Regions from separate parts of the Solibacillus sp. FSL R7-0682 genome, predicted to be linked through region 1. Evidence: riboswitches for the same ligand, from Rfam matches in the RefSeq annotation. Region 1 holds a riboswitch; each other region holds the start of a gene.
The links. Region 1 has a riboswitch for thiamine pyrophosphate ahead of tenA (thiaminase II). Riboswitches for the same ligand answer to the same signal wherever they lie in the genome.
Positions count from the first base shown of each region.

Region 1 (4,264 bases):
TAAAAATAAAAAACCATCTCCTTATGAAAATTATTCAAAAAAGAGATGGTTTGAGCTTGATTTTGCACCTTTTTAATTATCTAAATCAAAATACATGTACCGGACACTTCCCTTCAAATTGGCGATAGGCAAAATGGTTAGTAGGACCGAAACCATGCCCAATATTCAACGGCTCTTGGATAGCAAGATGGACAAACTTTTTCGCTTCAATAATTGCGTCTTTTAAATTTTGTCCCTTTGCTAATTGAGCAGTTAAAGCGGCCGAGAAGGTGCAGCCTGTTCCATGTGTTTGTTTTGTATTTATTCGTTCGGTCTCTAGATGAAAAGGAGGCTCGTTTAAAGTAAATACTGAATCCTTAGCCATTGCTCCATCTAAGTGTCCACCCTTCATCACAACACAGGAAACGCCTAACTTTAAAATTTGTTGAGCGGCTTCGTAAACATCTTGTTCTGTTCTAATTTTCATCCCTGTAATGACTTCTGCTTCCGGGATATTCGGTGTACAAACTGTTGCTAACGGCAGTAAATTTTCCTTTAATGCTTCAACGGCTTCTTTTAATAACAAGCTTTCTCCACCCTTTGCTATCATCACAGGATCAATAACGAGTGGTATTTGATATTTTTTTAAAATAGTTGCAACAGCTTGAATAATAGAAGCATCGAAAAGCATGCCTGTTTTAATTGCTTTTATATTAATGTCCTCAAGAACGGCACATAATTGCGCTTCTACAAATGCGGTGTCTACTGGAAAAACACCATGGACGCCTAATGTATTTTGCGCCGTTAAAGCAGTGATGACACTTGTACCAAATACATTTAACTCCTGAAAGGTTTTTAAGTCAGCTTGAATTCCAGCCCCTCCGCCACTGTCAGACCCGGCAATTGTACAGGCAATCATAGTTGCACCTCCGTTAAATACTCTATCTCGATTTGAAAGGTTCCACTATCATCATAAGTAAACTTTGCAGCTTGCTTATCCCCTGGTTGTTGTTGATTAATCAATTGAAGGCTCATACACGTACACTCCCTGCTTCCAATCTTGCATCGTCCATGACATCTCCCAAAACATCCATTCATAATAGCAACTCTTCTCAAAATGCTTTATAAAAAGTTGCTCTTTAGCAGGTTCTTCTTTTACAAACCGATTCAGCATATCTTTTTGTAATTGAATTGATGCCTTCATTTCATCGGAAGCGTAAAATTCAATCCATTGCTTATAAAGGGGAATTTGTGGTTTTGCATCTTTTAGTCTTTCCCCAATTTCTTGATATAGCCATGGACATGGTAAGATCGCCGAAAATGCTTCTGCTATTGTTCCGTTATGCAACGCATTATACATATGACTGACGTAGTTATAAGCAGCAGGCGCAGGATGAAATTCGCTTAGCTCCAGTTCACTCACTTGTAATACTTTAAAAGTAGTTTCGTGCAGCTCTAATTCAACTGTATGAATCAATTCCGCCGACTTTAAAAAATATTTAATATCTTCGTCATTACTCGCCTTTGCTGCTAACAATGCTAAAAGCTTTGTATAGTGCTTCAAGTAGTACGCATCTTGCAACATATAATACTTAAACTTTTCAAGTGGTAGCGTTCCATCTGCAATTCCCTGTACAAAAGGGTGTGTAAAGCTTGCCTCCCAAAAATAATCCGTTTCTTGTCTTACATTTTCACAAAAATCCATTGTTAGTCCTCCTTTTTGGTGGACGTAAGCGCAAAAAGGCGTCTCTAAACATAGAGACGCCTAAAAAGTGTAAATTACACCTAAGCATTGCTCCCTACGCCAGTATTAACTGTCAGGTTCTAAGGGTCAGGTTTTAACCTTCTCAACACAATGTGTCCCCCCGCAATTAAAAGATTTGCAAAAGAAAAGCCCTCCAAAAATGGAGAGCTAAAGTACATAATAATACTGTGCACTTTGCTCCCTACGTCCGTATTAACGGTCAGGTTCTAAGGGTCAGGTTTTACCTTCTCAACACAATGTGTCCCCCTGCAAATACATTTAATTGATTTCAGTCTACTGAATCTGTTTGTTATTTGCAATCTAATTTTTTACGTTAATTGCAAAATAAGCAAACCTTACTATAAATTTTTGATAAGCCGTAACTCATCTCGAATTGGGATCCCATCATTACCGATCAAAGGAATCGTAGGCTTAATTTTTCTAGCCTGTTCGACCGCATTTGGAAAAACTGCATCAATCTTATAGCCTCTTTTTTGATAGAACTTCAGTGCATTTAAATTATCATTCGTTGTCACTAAAGAAATCGTTTTAATGCCCTTACGTTGCACTATCTCTTCCACTTCTTTCGTTAAAAGAGATCCAATGCCCTTCCCTTCTAAAATGCTATCTAAAGAAATAATTTCTACTTCTTCATCATGAAATACATATGTCACTAAACCAAGTAATTGATTATTTTCTTGAAATACAAAGCCATCTAGTTCGCTGCAATTATAAGTCCCTGAAGAAATAACCATTTCCGGAGAACCCCAATGCTCATTAAAAAATTCAATGACCTTTTCTCTATTATGTTCTGTAATTGTAAATACCGTCATAATGCTCCTTCTCTATTCCTTTTCGTTATTCAACTGAAGCGGACTTTCCTTTTTTAATGAAATATAAAAACCCTAATTGGCACAATAAAATAAAGGCAAAAAACGCTACCAAAACAATAAAAGCAACTAATCTTAGTTCCGGCGTTTGCTCTGCTCCTGTGCCATCCACACTCCTAATACCGATAAATACAGATAAAGCAACAAATAAAATGAACCATAAAAAGTTTGTCACCCACCAAAGTTTCATCATGAGCTCATCTCCAAGAAATTTATTTTGCATTCAAAAATAAAAGATGTTTCTATGTTAAGCAAATTTCTCAAAAAATAATCCGGTATTTCTATGCTATATTCATTCAATTTTAAGTAGTACTTTTCCTTTATACTTACGGCTTTCGACTAAGCGATGCGCTTTTGCGGCATCACATAAATTGAATACTTGTGCAATTGGCAGTGTGATTTGATTAGATTCAAAAAACTGAATCACTTTTTCCGCAACTGGTGCTAGGCGAGCAGGGTCGTATTTTCTTGTTGTCCCTAAACTAAAGCCTCTAATATTTCTACAGCTACTATGTACATCACTTGTTTTAAAATGTCCCTCTTCTCCACTACTATTGCCAAATTGAACAAGGGTTCCATAAAGCGCTAAGCATTTTAAACTTTCACTTGTCACATCCCCTGAAACAGAGTCAAAAATAACATTTGCCCCAACTTTCTCTGTTTCCTTTAATACTTCCTGTGAAAAGGATGCATACGTACAGATGACATCTGCCCCTAATTCTTTTACGTAACTAGCTTTATCTAGGTTTCCAACTGTTGCAATGATTTTTTGTACGCCCGCTAACTTTGCTAGCTGTACGAGCATTGAACCTACTCCCCCCGCCGCACTATGAACGACGATCGTATCGCTTTTTTGTACTTGCCCAATTTCATGAAGCAGCATGTAGGATAAAATCGAAACAGTCGGCATTGTAGCGGCTTGTTCAAACGAAAGGGTATCCGGAATTTTATACACTAACAGCTCATTGGCTACAACGTACTCTGCATAGGAACCCGCTTTAGGAAATGCAATAACTCGGTCACCAATAGCAAATTTAGAATTTACATTTGTCTTTAAAATCGTCCCTGCGGCATCCAATCCTACCGTAAAAGGAAAATTGCCTTTTGCTTTATTTCCTGTTCGAGCTTTAATATCTGCATAGTTCACACTCGTATAGGCCACTTGGATGAGACATTCCCCATCCTCTATTTTAGGGATATCTACCTCAACATATGAAAGAACATTCGCATCACCAAATTCATTTTGAACAATTGATTTCATTAGAAATCCCTCCAATCACTTATAACCAAACTTTACCAATATTTAGTCCATAAGGAAAATTGAAGAACTTTATTGAAAGCTATAAGAATTAGTTATACATTTTCTAAAAGAAAAACTTTATCGGGCATATAATTTCAATAAAAATGCCCGAATATCTCGAATGTTATTTTTCATACTAGCTCTAGAATAGAAATGATAAATCTTATTATCGCTCTCCCAATGGAGCATCCAGCTTTTATATTTCGTATTTTGTCTACACAAAACAACTTCATTTATTGGAATATGTAAAGTAGAACCTCCCACTTTTTTTACGTTCCAACTTTGTCTACCTCCGACTTTACGCCCCATTTTTGAAGGTAATGGATCGGATATTCCTTTAGGAGCAATCCA
Region 1 is NZ_JBBOUI010000001.1:172,451-176,714, reverse strand. Features, by position in the region: gene thiD (bifunctional hydroxymethylpyrimidine kinase/phosphomethylpyrimidine kinase) at 86-898, opposite strand; gene tenA (thiaminase II) at 995-1,684, opposite strand; TPP riboswitch at 1,759-1,856, opposite strand; TPP riboswitch at 1,906-2,002, opposite strand; gene MKZ17_RS00880 (GNAT family N-acetyltransferase) at 2,083-2,556, opposite strand; gene MKZ17_RS00875 (DUF3923 family protein) at 2,582-2,806, opposite strand; gene MKZ17_RS00870 (quinone oxidoreductase family protein) at 2,906-3,874, opposite strand; gene MKZ17_RS00865 (hypothetical protein) at 3,992-4,264, opposite strand, start outside.

Region 2 (4,264 bases), 160 kb from region 1:
TCGAAATCAATACTATGTATTTCAATCCATTTGTTTATTTCGATACATGGAATATTATCGATGGGTGGAAATCAGTTGAAGCAAATGATGGGAAAGTGAATTTCCTAAATGGAACTGTCATTTTATTAATTAGTGGTAGCCTATTGTTCTTTATAGGGCTTTTATTTAGAAGGAAGGTGACATCATAATGGTATTACAAGTAAATAAACTCACAAAAAGGTATAAAAATAAAGCGGTCCTTCAAAATATCTCCCTTTCTATCGATGTAGGAGAGATTATTGGTCTTGTCGGGCCAAATGGCGCTGGAAAATCGACTTTAATGCGCTCTATATTAGGGTTAGAAGAAATTGAAAGCGGCACTATTCACTTGAAGGATATTTCTCATAACGATCCTGAATTTTTTAAATATATTTCATTTTTGCCAAGTGATAATTACTTGTATATGCAGTTAACTGGTTATGATCATCTCTCCTTTGTAGCGAATATTTATAATTTATCGCTTAAAGAAATAGACGATGTTATTGATTTAATCGGTATTCGCTCGTATGTTAATCAGCCTGTTAAATCCTATTCTTACGGGATGCGCCAGCATTTATTTATTGCTTTAAGTATATTAACAAAACCACTTATCATTTTAATGGATGAACCTTTTAATGGATTAGATCCAACGAGTACCATTGAATTAAAACAATTAATTCATACGCTCCATGCGCAAGGAATTAGTATTGTTATTTCAACACATAACTTAGATATATTAGAGGATTTGACAAATACAATTTGGTTTATTAAAGACGGTACACTATTCACAAATAATCTTGTAGCAAATATGAATGTACCATATGAAATAATGTACTTCTATAATGGGGATCTCACTCAATTAATGGGTGAGAGTCATCTTCCTTTCCAAATAAACGAAAATCGTATAATTACAGAGGCAACATACGCGATCGAAAAATATCTTCAATGGTTAATAGAAAATGATGTTCAAATTCAATCAGTGAACCCTATTAAACGAAATTTAGAAGAACTATATCGTGATTTTTATAATGTGTAACATCTATGAATTAAAGAGTGATGCTAGATAGTAGTTTTTGTGAAGATTTATGAGCTTGTTAAAGTAATTTTGTTTTGTTACACTCAAGGTAATTAAATGCATTTGCAGGGGGACACATTTGTGTTGAGAAGGTAAAACCTGACCCTTAGAACCTGACCGTTAATACGGACGTAGGGAGCAAAGTACATACTTATTATTTATTTGTACTTACTAAGGCTCCACGTTTTTTTACGTGGAGCCTTTCTTATGCAAATACTTTAATTGCGGGGGGACACATTTGTGTTGAGAAGGTTAAAACCTGACCCTTAGAACCTGACAGTTAACACTGACGTAGGGAGCAATTATAGGTGTAATCTACACTTTTTTGGCGTCTCTATTTATAGGGACGTCTTTTTTTGCGCTTACGTCCACCAACAGAGGGGGACAACCTATAGGATTTTTTGAAAAAGTGGAAAGAGTAATTGAAGGTGCGGATATAAAAATAAATAAAATTGAGTGAAGGAAGTGTTGAAAATGGACTTAAGTAAACAAACCGTTTTAATTACAGGTGCAAGCAGAGGTGTAGGTTCAGAACTTGCAAAAGCATTTTCAAAAGAAGGTGCTAACGTAATTATTAATTATAATAACAGCAAAGAAAAAGCAGAAAGATTGGCTAAAGACTTGGGAAGTAATGTAATTGCTTTAAAAGCAGATGTACGTAACAAACATGAAGTCGTAGAAATGATTAAAGTAGCAAAGGATTATTTTAATACGCCCGTTACAACAGTTGTTAATAATGCATTAATAGATTTTGAGTTTAATCCACTTACTCAAAAAAATGCCTTTGAATTAAACTGGGACAGTTTTAATAAACAATTTGAAGGAACAATTAGAGGTGCATTGAATTGTATTCAATCTGTTCTTGATGATATGAAAGAATTAGAGTTTGGTCGTATTATTAATATCGGCACAAACTTATTTCAAAATCCCGTTGTAGCCTACCATGAATATACGACAGCTAAAGCAGCTTTACTTGGTTTTACTCGTAATATGGCTAAAGAACTTGGCGGGTACGGTATCACTGTGAATATGATATCCGGAGGTCTTTTAAAACAAACAGATGCTAGTAAAGTTACTACACCAGAAGTATTTCAGATTATTGAAGATTCCACACCATTAAAAAAAGTAACAACACCGAGAGAATTAGCAGATACCGCCTTATTTTTTGCTTCCCCATGGGGACGTGCAGTTACAGGACAAAATTTAGTAGTCGATGGCGGGCTTGTAATGGATTAAAAGGCGATATGTACGGAAGTATCACTTCAGGACCTTAAGCTGTAGTGGGGTCCCGGCGAGGGTTCCACCTACAGTTTTACTTATTATCATTTACTGCACAACTCCTTTCATCTTGGGAAAATTTAATGACAGACTTATAAATATTTGAGGCGAGCAAGTAGAGCACCTAAATGAATTATGATGGACTTGGCCATTCAGATGATCAAATTACTATAAATTATTATCTCCATATTACGTAAGAAGCGGAAAAAAGCGCCCATAAGTTTACATAACTCACGAGGCACTTCGCTACTTAATTAATTTGTTAGCATTTCACTATCTTCAATTGAAAAATGAACTTCGAACAAGAAAAATATAGGGTGGTTTTAGTATACCTATGTTTTCATCCATATTATTTCTCTGTTTTTTCTTGCTTCTTTTTCAAATACTCCGCACGTATTTTTTCAAGTTGCTGCTTTTTATCAAATTTGGCAGGCTTGTTTTTTTCATGATACTTTGTCACTGCTACCTTACCTTTAGTATCCAATTGATATTTTCCCACTTTGTTCACCTACTTTTTTCGTCTTAAAGAGAATCTATTCAACAAATATAATATACCTTATTTTACTGAAGTAAACCTTATTCATGTACCGCTACCTTTGCGTACATCAATAAAAACATTAAAAGCTTCGTAAAATAAATCAAAAAAACCACCTCCCAAGAAGTTACTCTTGGGAAATGGTAATTGGGTTTCATTTAAATTGTGAGTTACACCATTTCAGAAAAAGTGGCTCACAGGAACAAAGGCACCGTTCGCGGCGTCCTGTCGCAACACCTTTGCCCCACATCCTTGTGAATGTTACATCATTCCTGGCATGCCACCCATACCAGACATATCTGGCATACCGCCGCCTGCTTCTGGGATGTCTGCTACTACTGCTTCCGTTGTTAAGAATAATGAAGCAACTGATGCAGCGTTTTGTAGTGCTGAACGTGTTACTTTTGCAGGGTCAACTACACCTGATTCGATCATGTTTACCCATTCGCCTGTTGCCGCATTGAAGCCAATGCCAACATCTTCACGTTTTAAACGATCTACAATAATTGAACCTTCAAGCCCTGCATTTTCAGCAATTTGACGTACTGGCTCTTCTAATGCACGTAAGATGATGCGTACACCTGTTGCAACGTCACCTTCTACTTCTTCAAGCACTTTTTCTACTGCGCCGTAAACGTTAAGAAGTGCTGTACCACCACCTGCTACGATACCTTCTTCTACAGCCGCGCGAGTAGAGTTTAATGCATCCTCGATACGTAATTTACGCTCTTTTAATTCTGTTTCTGTTGCTGCACCGACTTTAATGACAGCAACACCACCAGCTAATTTTGCTAGGCGCTCTTGTAATTTCTCTTTATCAAACTCTGAAGTAGTTTCAGCTAGTTGAGCACGGATTTGGTTGACACGACCTGCTACTGCATCTGTATTACCTGCACCTTCAACGATTGTTGTATTGTCTTTAGATACGATTACTTTTGCAGCGCGCCCTAATGATGTTAAGTCTGCTGTTTTTAAGTCTAAACCAAGATCTTGTGTAATAACTTGTCCACCTGTAAGAATTGCAATATCTTCTAACATTGCTTTACGGCGGTCACCGAAGCCTGGCGCTTTTACAGCTACCGCATTGAATGTACCACGTAATTTGTTTACAACAAGTGTTGCAAGTGCTTCCCCTTCTACATCTTCAGCAATGATTAAGATTGGACGACCTTGTTGAACAACTTGCTCTAATACAGGTAAAATTTCTTGGATATTCGAGATTTTCTTATCTGTAATTAAAATGAATGGGTTATCCAGCACTGCTTCCATCTTGTCTGTATCTGTTACCATGTAGTGAGATGCATAACCACGGTCAAATTGCATACCTTCTACGACATCTAATTCAGTTGTGAAGCCTT
Region 2 is NZ_JBBOUI010000001.1:331,389-335,652, reverse strand. Features, by position in the region: gene MKZ17_RS01760 (hypothetical protein) at 1-188, shown strand, start outside; gene MKZ17_RS01755 (ABC transporter ATP-binding protein) at 188-1,054, shown strand; TPP riboswitch at 1,151-1,248, shown strand; TPP riboswitch at 1,310-1,408, shown strand; gene MKZ17_RS01750 (3-oxoacyl-ACP reductase) at 1,568-2,329, shown strand; gene MKZ17_RS01745 (hypothetical protein) at 2,721-2,870, opposite strand; gene groL (chaperonin GroEL) at 3,168-4,264, opposite strand, start outside.
Region 2: it holds a riboswitch for thiamine pyrophosphate, as region 1 does, so the genes downstream of both, MKZ17_RS01750 (3-oxoacyl-ACP reductase) here and tenA (thiaminase II) in region 1, are expected to answer to the same signal.

Region 3 (4,264 bases), 350 kb from region 1:
AATTGCTGTGCATTCAGCATTTCATATTGTAAAACTTTTAATTTTTTCTTATACATTTTCTTATCTAATGTCACTGATAAATCTAGGTCTTTTAATTTCTTCATCCAGATCCCCCTCCTCAATCTAGTTATTATTATTTTACTTGAAAGTCCCTTGAAATGGTAATTGTAGTTAACTTTTTATTGTAGGTCTTTTGTTAGCATATGCTTTCGCTATACTTTGTAGTAAAAAAAATCGCGAAGACTTTTATAGTCCCGCGATTTTTTCATTAGTCTTCTAAAGTTGTTAAAATAATTGGTTTATCTTTTGTTACGATAATGGAATGCTCAATTTGAGCCACTAAAGATTTATCAGGTGTTATAAATGTCCAACCGTCACCTGCTTCAACGATATGCTCTGCTTTTGCTGAAATAAATGGTTCAACAGCTAAAACCATTCCTTCTTTCATGATTGTCGTATCCCAAGCATCATAATAATTTAAAACGTGATCTGGTGCTTCATGCAATGATTTACCTAAACCATGACCCGTTAAATTCATAATCACTGTTAAGCCATGATCACGTGCTTCACGCTCTACTGCTTTTCCGATTTGATTTAACTTCGAGCCTGCTTTTACTTTTGTCATTGCTCGTTCAAATGCTGATTTCGCGACTGCACAAAGCTTTTCTTTATCTTCATAGCCTTCGCCAACTACGAATGAAATACCCGTATCTGCAAAATACCCATCTAACGAACCTGAAACATCAATATTCACGATATCTCCTTCTTCAATAACACGATTACCTGGAATCCCATGGGCTACCTCGTGATTCACTGAAATACAAGTATATCCTGGGAAGTCATACTCACCTTTTGGACCTGAAATAGCACCCGCTTCTGCAAACATGCGCCCCGCAATTTCATCTAATTGTTTCGTCGTAACACCTGGAACCGTAGCTGCTTTCATTGCTTCACGGATTTCAGCACAAATACGACCGATTTTTTTAAATGCTTGGATTTCTTCTTGAGTTGTAACAATCATGTTAAACTTCCTTCCTCTTAAACAATATCTACCCTTAACTATAACACACTTAAAAATCGTTGTAAGGACTCAAAGCTTTTTTCAATTATTCGATTTCTCAGGGATTCAAGGGCGTTTAACTGAATTTAAAACAGTATAAAAAGGTCTACTATTTTTAATTTACGGAGGTGCTGCAGTTTTTGCTACCTTAGTTTTTATTATGTTGTATTAAAATTAAAAAAAGTGCCCAATAGAAGGCACTTTTTGCATATTTCAAGTTAATTTTTCGCTGTTTGTAATAAGCGAGGAGCAGATGTAAATAATAGTACTGCTACAATCGCTGTAATAATCGTTGCTGGTAACATGTACGACCCATTATAAATAATCGAGAATATCCAAACATTCTTTTCTCCTGCAGAATCACCAAAGAATACAACACCTGCAAGTAAATGTGCAATAAAGCGTAATGTTCCGCCAAGTAATGTGCCCATTATAATATAGAAGATCATTTTTCCCTTATCAAGCGTTTTTGTTGCCTCAAGTAATGGTTTTCGAACAATCGCAGCTAAGCCTACTACCGTAAAGGCAATTCCATAATCTAAAATCGCTTGCATCCAGTGTAAAATATACGCACCGAACATCATTTGTAATACGCCAATTAATAACCCTGTAGTTAAACCAGCAGTAATGCCCCAGCGAATCGCCATTATGATAATAGGTAGCATAACAAAGCTAATTGAACCACCTTGTGCCCACATTTTAAATGAAAACTGATCCAGTACGAGTCCGATAGCAGCAAATATCGCAATTTCTACCATCATTAATAATCTTGTTTTGTTCATAACAATCCCCTTTCTTTTTTCCGATGTAGGAGTTTAAAGAAGGAATAGAAACAAAAAACGATAATCAGGACAAAAGCCTGACTATCGTTTGAACAGTCGGTTTCTATCCACATCCCTACGCAAGTGTTAACTTACAGGTTCAAAGAGTCAGCGCAATCGTGCGCAATCTCAGCCGACTAACTCGGCCCCCCTTGTGGTACATCTAATTTTTATTGTTTGAACAAGCTCATTGTACCGAATAGTACCACAATTTACAAGACCATAAATTAATATTCTATTTTTGAAACCAATTAATACGTTTTTCGTATAAAAGGAAAAGGAGTGATTACAATGGATCAATCAAAAGGGTTAAGCGCATTAGGCTATTTAAGCTTCTTCTTTGCACCATTTATTGTGCCAATTGTATTGTTTTTTGTCAGTAAAGAAGACCTTGTAAGACACCATGCTAAGCGTGCATTAATATCTCATATTATCCCAATCATTTTAGGTATTATTTTCGTTATTGTGTTCTTTACTTCTGCATTTATGGTTTCATTTGATTCTACTGGGGATTCATTTTTCTATGTTTTTATTATTGCATTTATCCTCTATTCGATTTTTACATTTATACTAGCAATTTGGAACTTAGTCCAGGCGATAAAAGTATTACGCTAATGTTTATGTTTGTTCATTTATTGGGTATATTGCTACTAATATCGGACAAATGAAGGAGTGCTCGCATTGAAAATCAAAAAAATTATTCAAACAGCGATAAAATACGGACCTATTCTTTATCCAATTATTAAAAAGGTTATTGATAAAAAATCAGTAGCAAAATCACCAAGTACTCCACGTATGCCACGACGTTAAACATGTTAAGGTGAGAAATAACAAAAACGTCCAAGCGCACCGAAAAAAGAGGCTGGGACAAAACCAAAACATCATTTTTCTCGAGTGAGAAAAATGATGTTTTTTTGTAATTGATTTCCTTCGCGGGAACGCTTTCCGATGGCGTGACCTCTTTCGCTTATGAACGAATTAATTAATGTTTCGATTATCTCAAGCAAGCTTTACTTAACAATAATCTCAGTTCGACTATGTCCTTCTTTTAGTTTTTGAACTTGTAAAATGGCAGGCATTGCAGCTTTTAATTCGGCTACGTGAGAGATTACACCAATTAATCTACCTGTTTGCTGTAAATCGATGAGAATGTCAATGGCGCGTCTTAATGCCTCTTCATCTAATGTCCCAAAACCTTCATCAATAAACATCGTATCAATATGGACACTGCCTTGTACACTTTGAATGACGTCTGCCATCCCTAATGCTAATGCTAATGAGGCGTTAAACTTTTCACCACCCGATAAGGTTTTCACGTCACGTGTTTGACCTGTATTACTATCGAATACATCTATACTTAACCCGCTTTGCGCATTTCCTTCTTTCCTTCCTGTAGACTTCAAGAAGTATTGCCCGTTTGATAAAATACGGAGACGCTCATTCGCAGCATGCGTAACCATTTCTAAATAGCCAATTTGGGCAAAACGTTCAAAAGAGATTTTTGCTTCATTTTGACCACGTATTAAATCATAGACATGTTCTACCTGCATAAGCTTAGACTTATACTCTTCAATTTGCTCCGCCACTTGCATTAATTTTTCCTGCGTTGCTTGGCATTGTTCAACGTAAAACTGTGCTAATTTGAAATCTGCATAGAACTTTTCTACTTTCTCGGTTAGCTCACTAATTTGTTGTTCCCAATCCGTTAAATCAACTAATGCTTTCTCTTCAAGATACGGCTTGTCTTCAGCTAATTGCACTGTTAACGTATGCAGATTTTGTTTAAATTGTTCAATTGCTAGTCGTATTTGTTGCTGTGTATCCACTGATAAGAGCGCATTACGGTAGCTTTCTTCATCAAAATGCTCGCATTGAAGTGCTTCGTTAAATCGGTTATAAGTTAACAACTCCTCTTGCTCAAATTCTACATTACGGTTCTTTGCATGTTGTAAATTAACAGCATTTGTTTTTTCATCTAATTGAGCCTGTTGAAGTTGTAATGTAGTTTGTTCGATTCGTCGTTTTAAGGAGTCGTATTTTTCCTGTTCTTGTGACAACGCTAACATAACCTGCTTTACTGATTCGAATTGTGGAAGAAGGGATTTTTCACTTTGCTCTAATTTCCCTTGTTCCTGTGCTAATTGGGTTGTTAATTGGGCCACAATCGAACGGCCTTTTTCTAACCGTATGTGTAAAGTTTCCGCCTGCTTTTCAAACTGTTCGAGCTTTTGCTTCTGTTCCTGCAATTGTTGCTGTCTATGTTTAATTTGCTGTAATTGCTCTTTATATACATTGCGCTGCTGCTCGTATTGTATTAATGCGTCGGTCGACAAGTTTATATCGGTAAGTTGTTGCATTTTCACTTGTAATGCTTTTTGCTCTA
Region 3 is NZ_JBBOUI010000001.1:518,043-522,306, reverse strand. Features, by position in the region: gene MKZ17_RS02640 (polyphosphate kinase 2 family protein) at 1-104, opposite strand, end outside; gene map (type I methionyl aminopeptidase) at 269-1,021, opposite strand; gene thiT (energy-coupled thiamine transporter ThiT) at 1,279-1,842, opposite strand; TPP riboswitch at 1,938-2,044, opposite strand; gene MKZ17_RS02625 (DUF4870 domain-containing protein) at 2,173-2,496, shown strand; gene MKZ17_RS02620 (hypothetical protein) at 2,563-2,691, shown strand; gene MKZ17_RS02615 (SMC family ATPase) at 2,892-4,264, opposite strand, start outside.
Region 3: it holds a riboswitch for thiamine pyrophosphate, as region 1 does, so the genes downstream of both, thiT (energy-coupled thiamine transporter ThiT) here and tenA (thiaminase II) in region 1, are expected to answer to the same signal.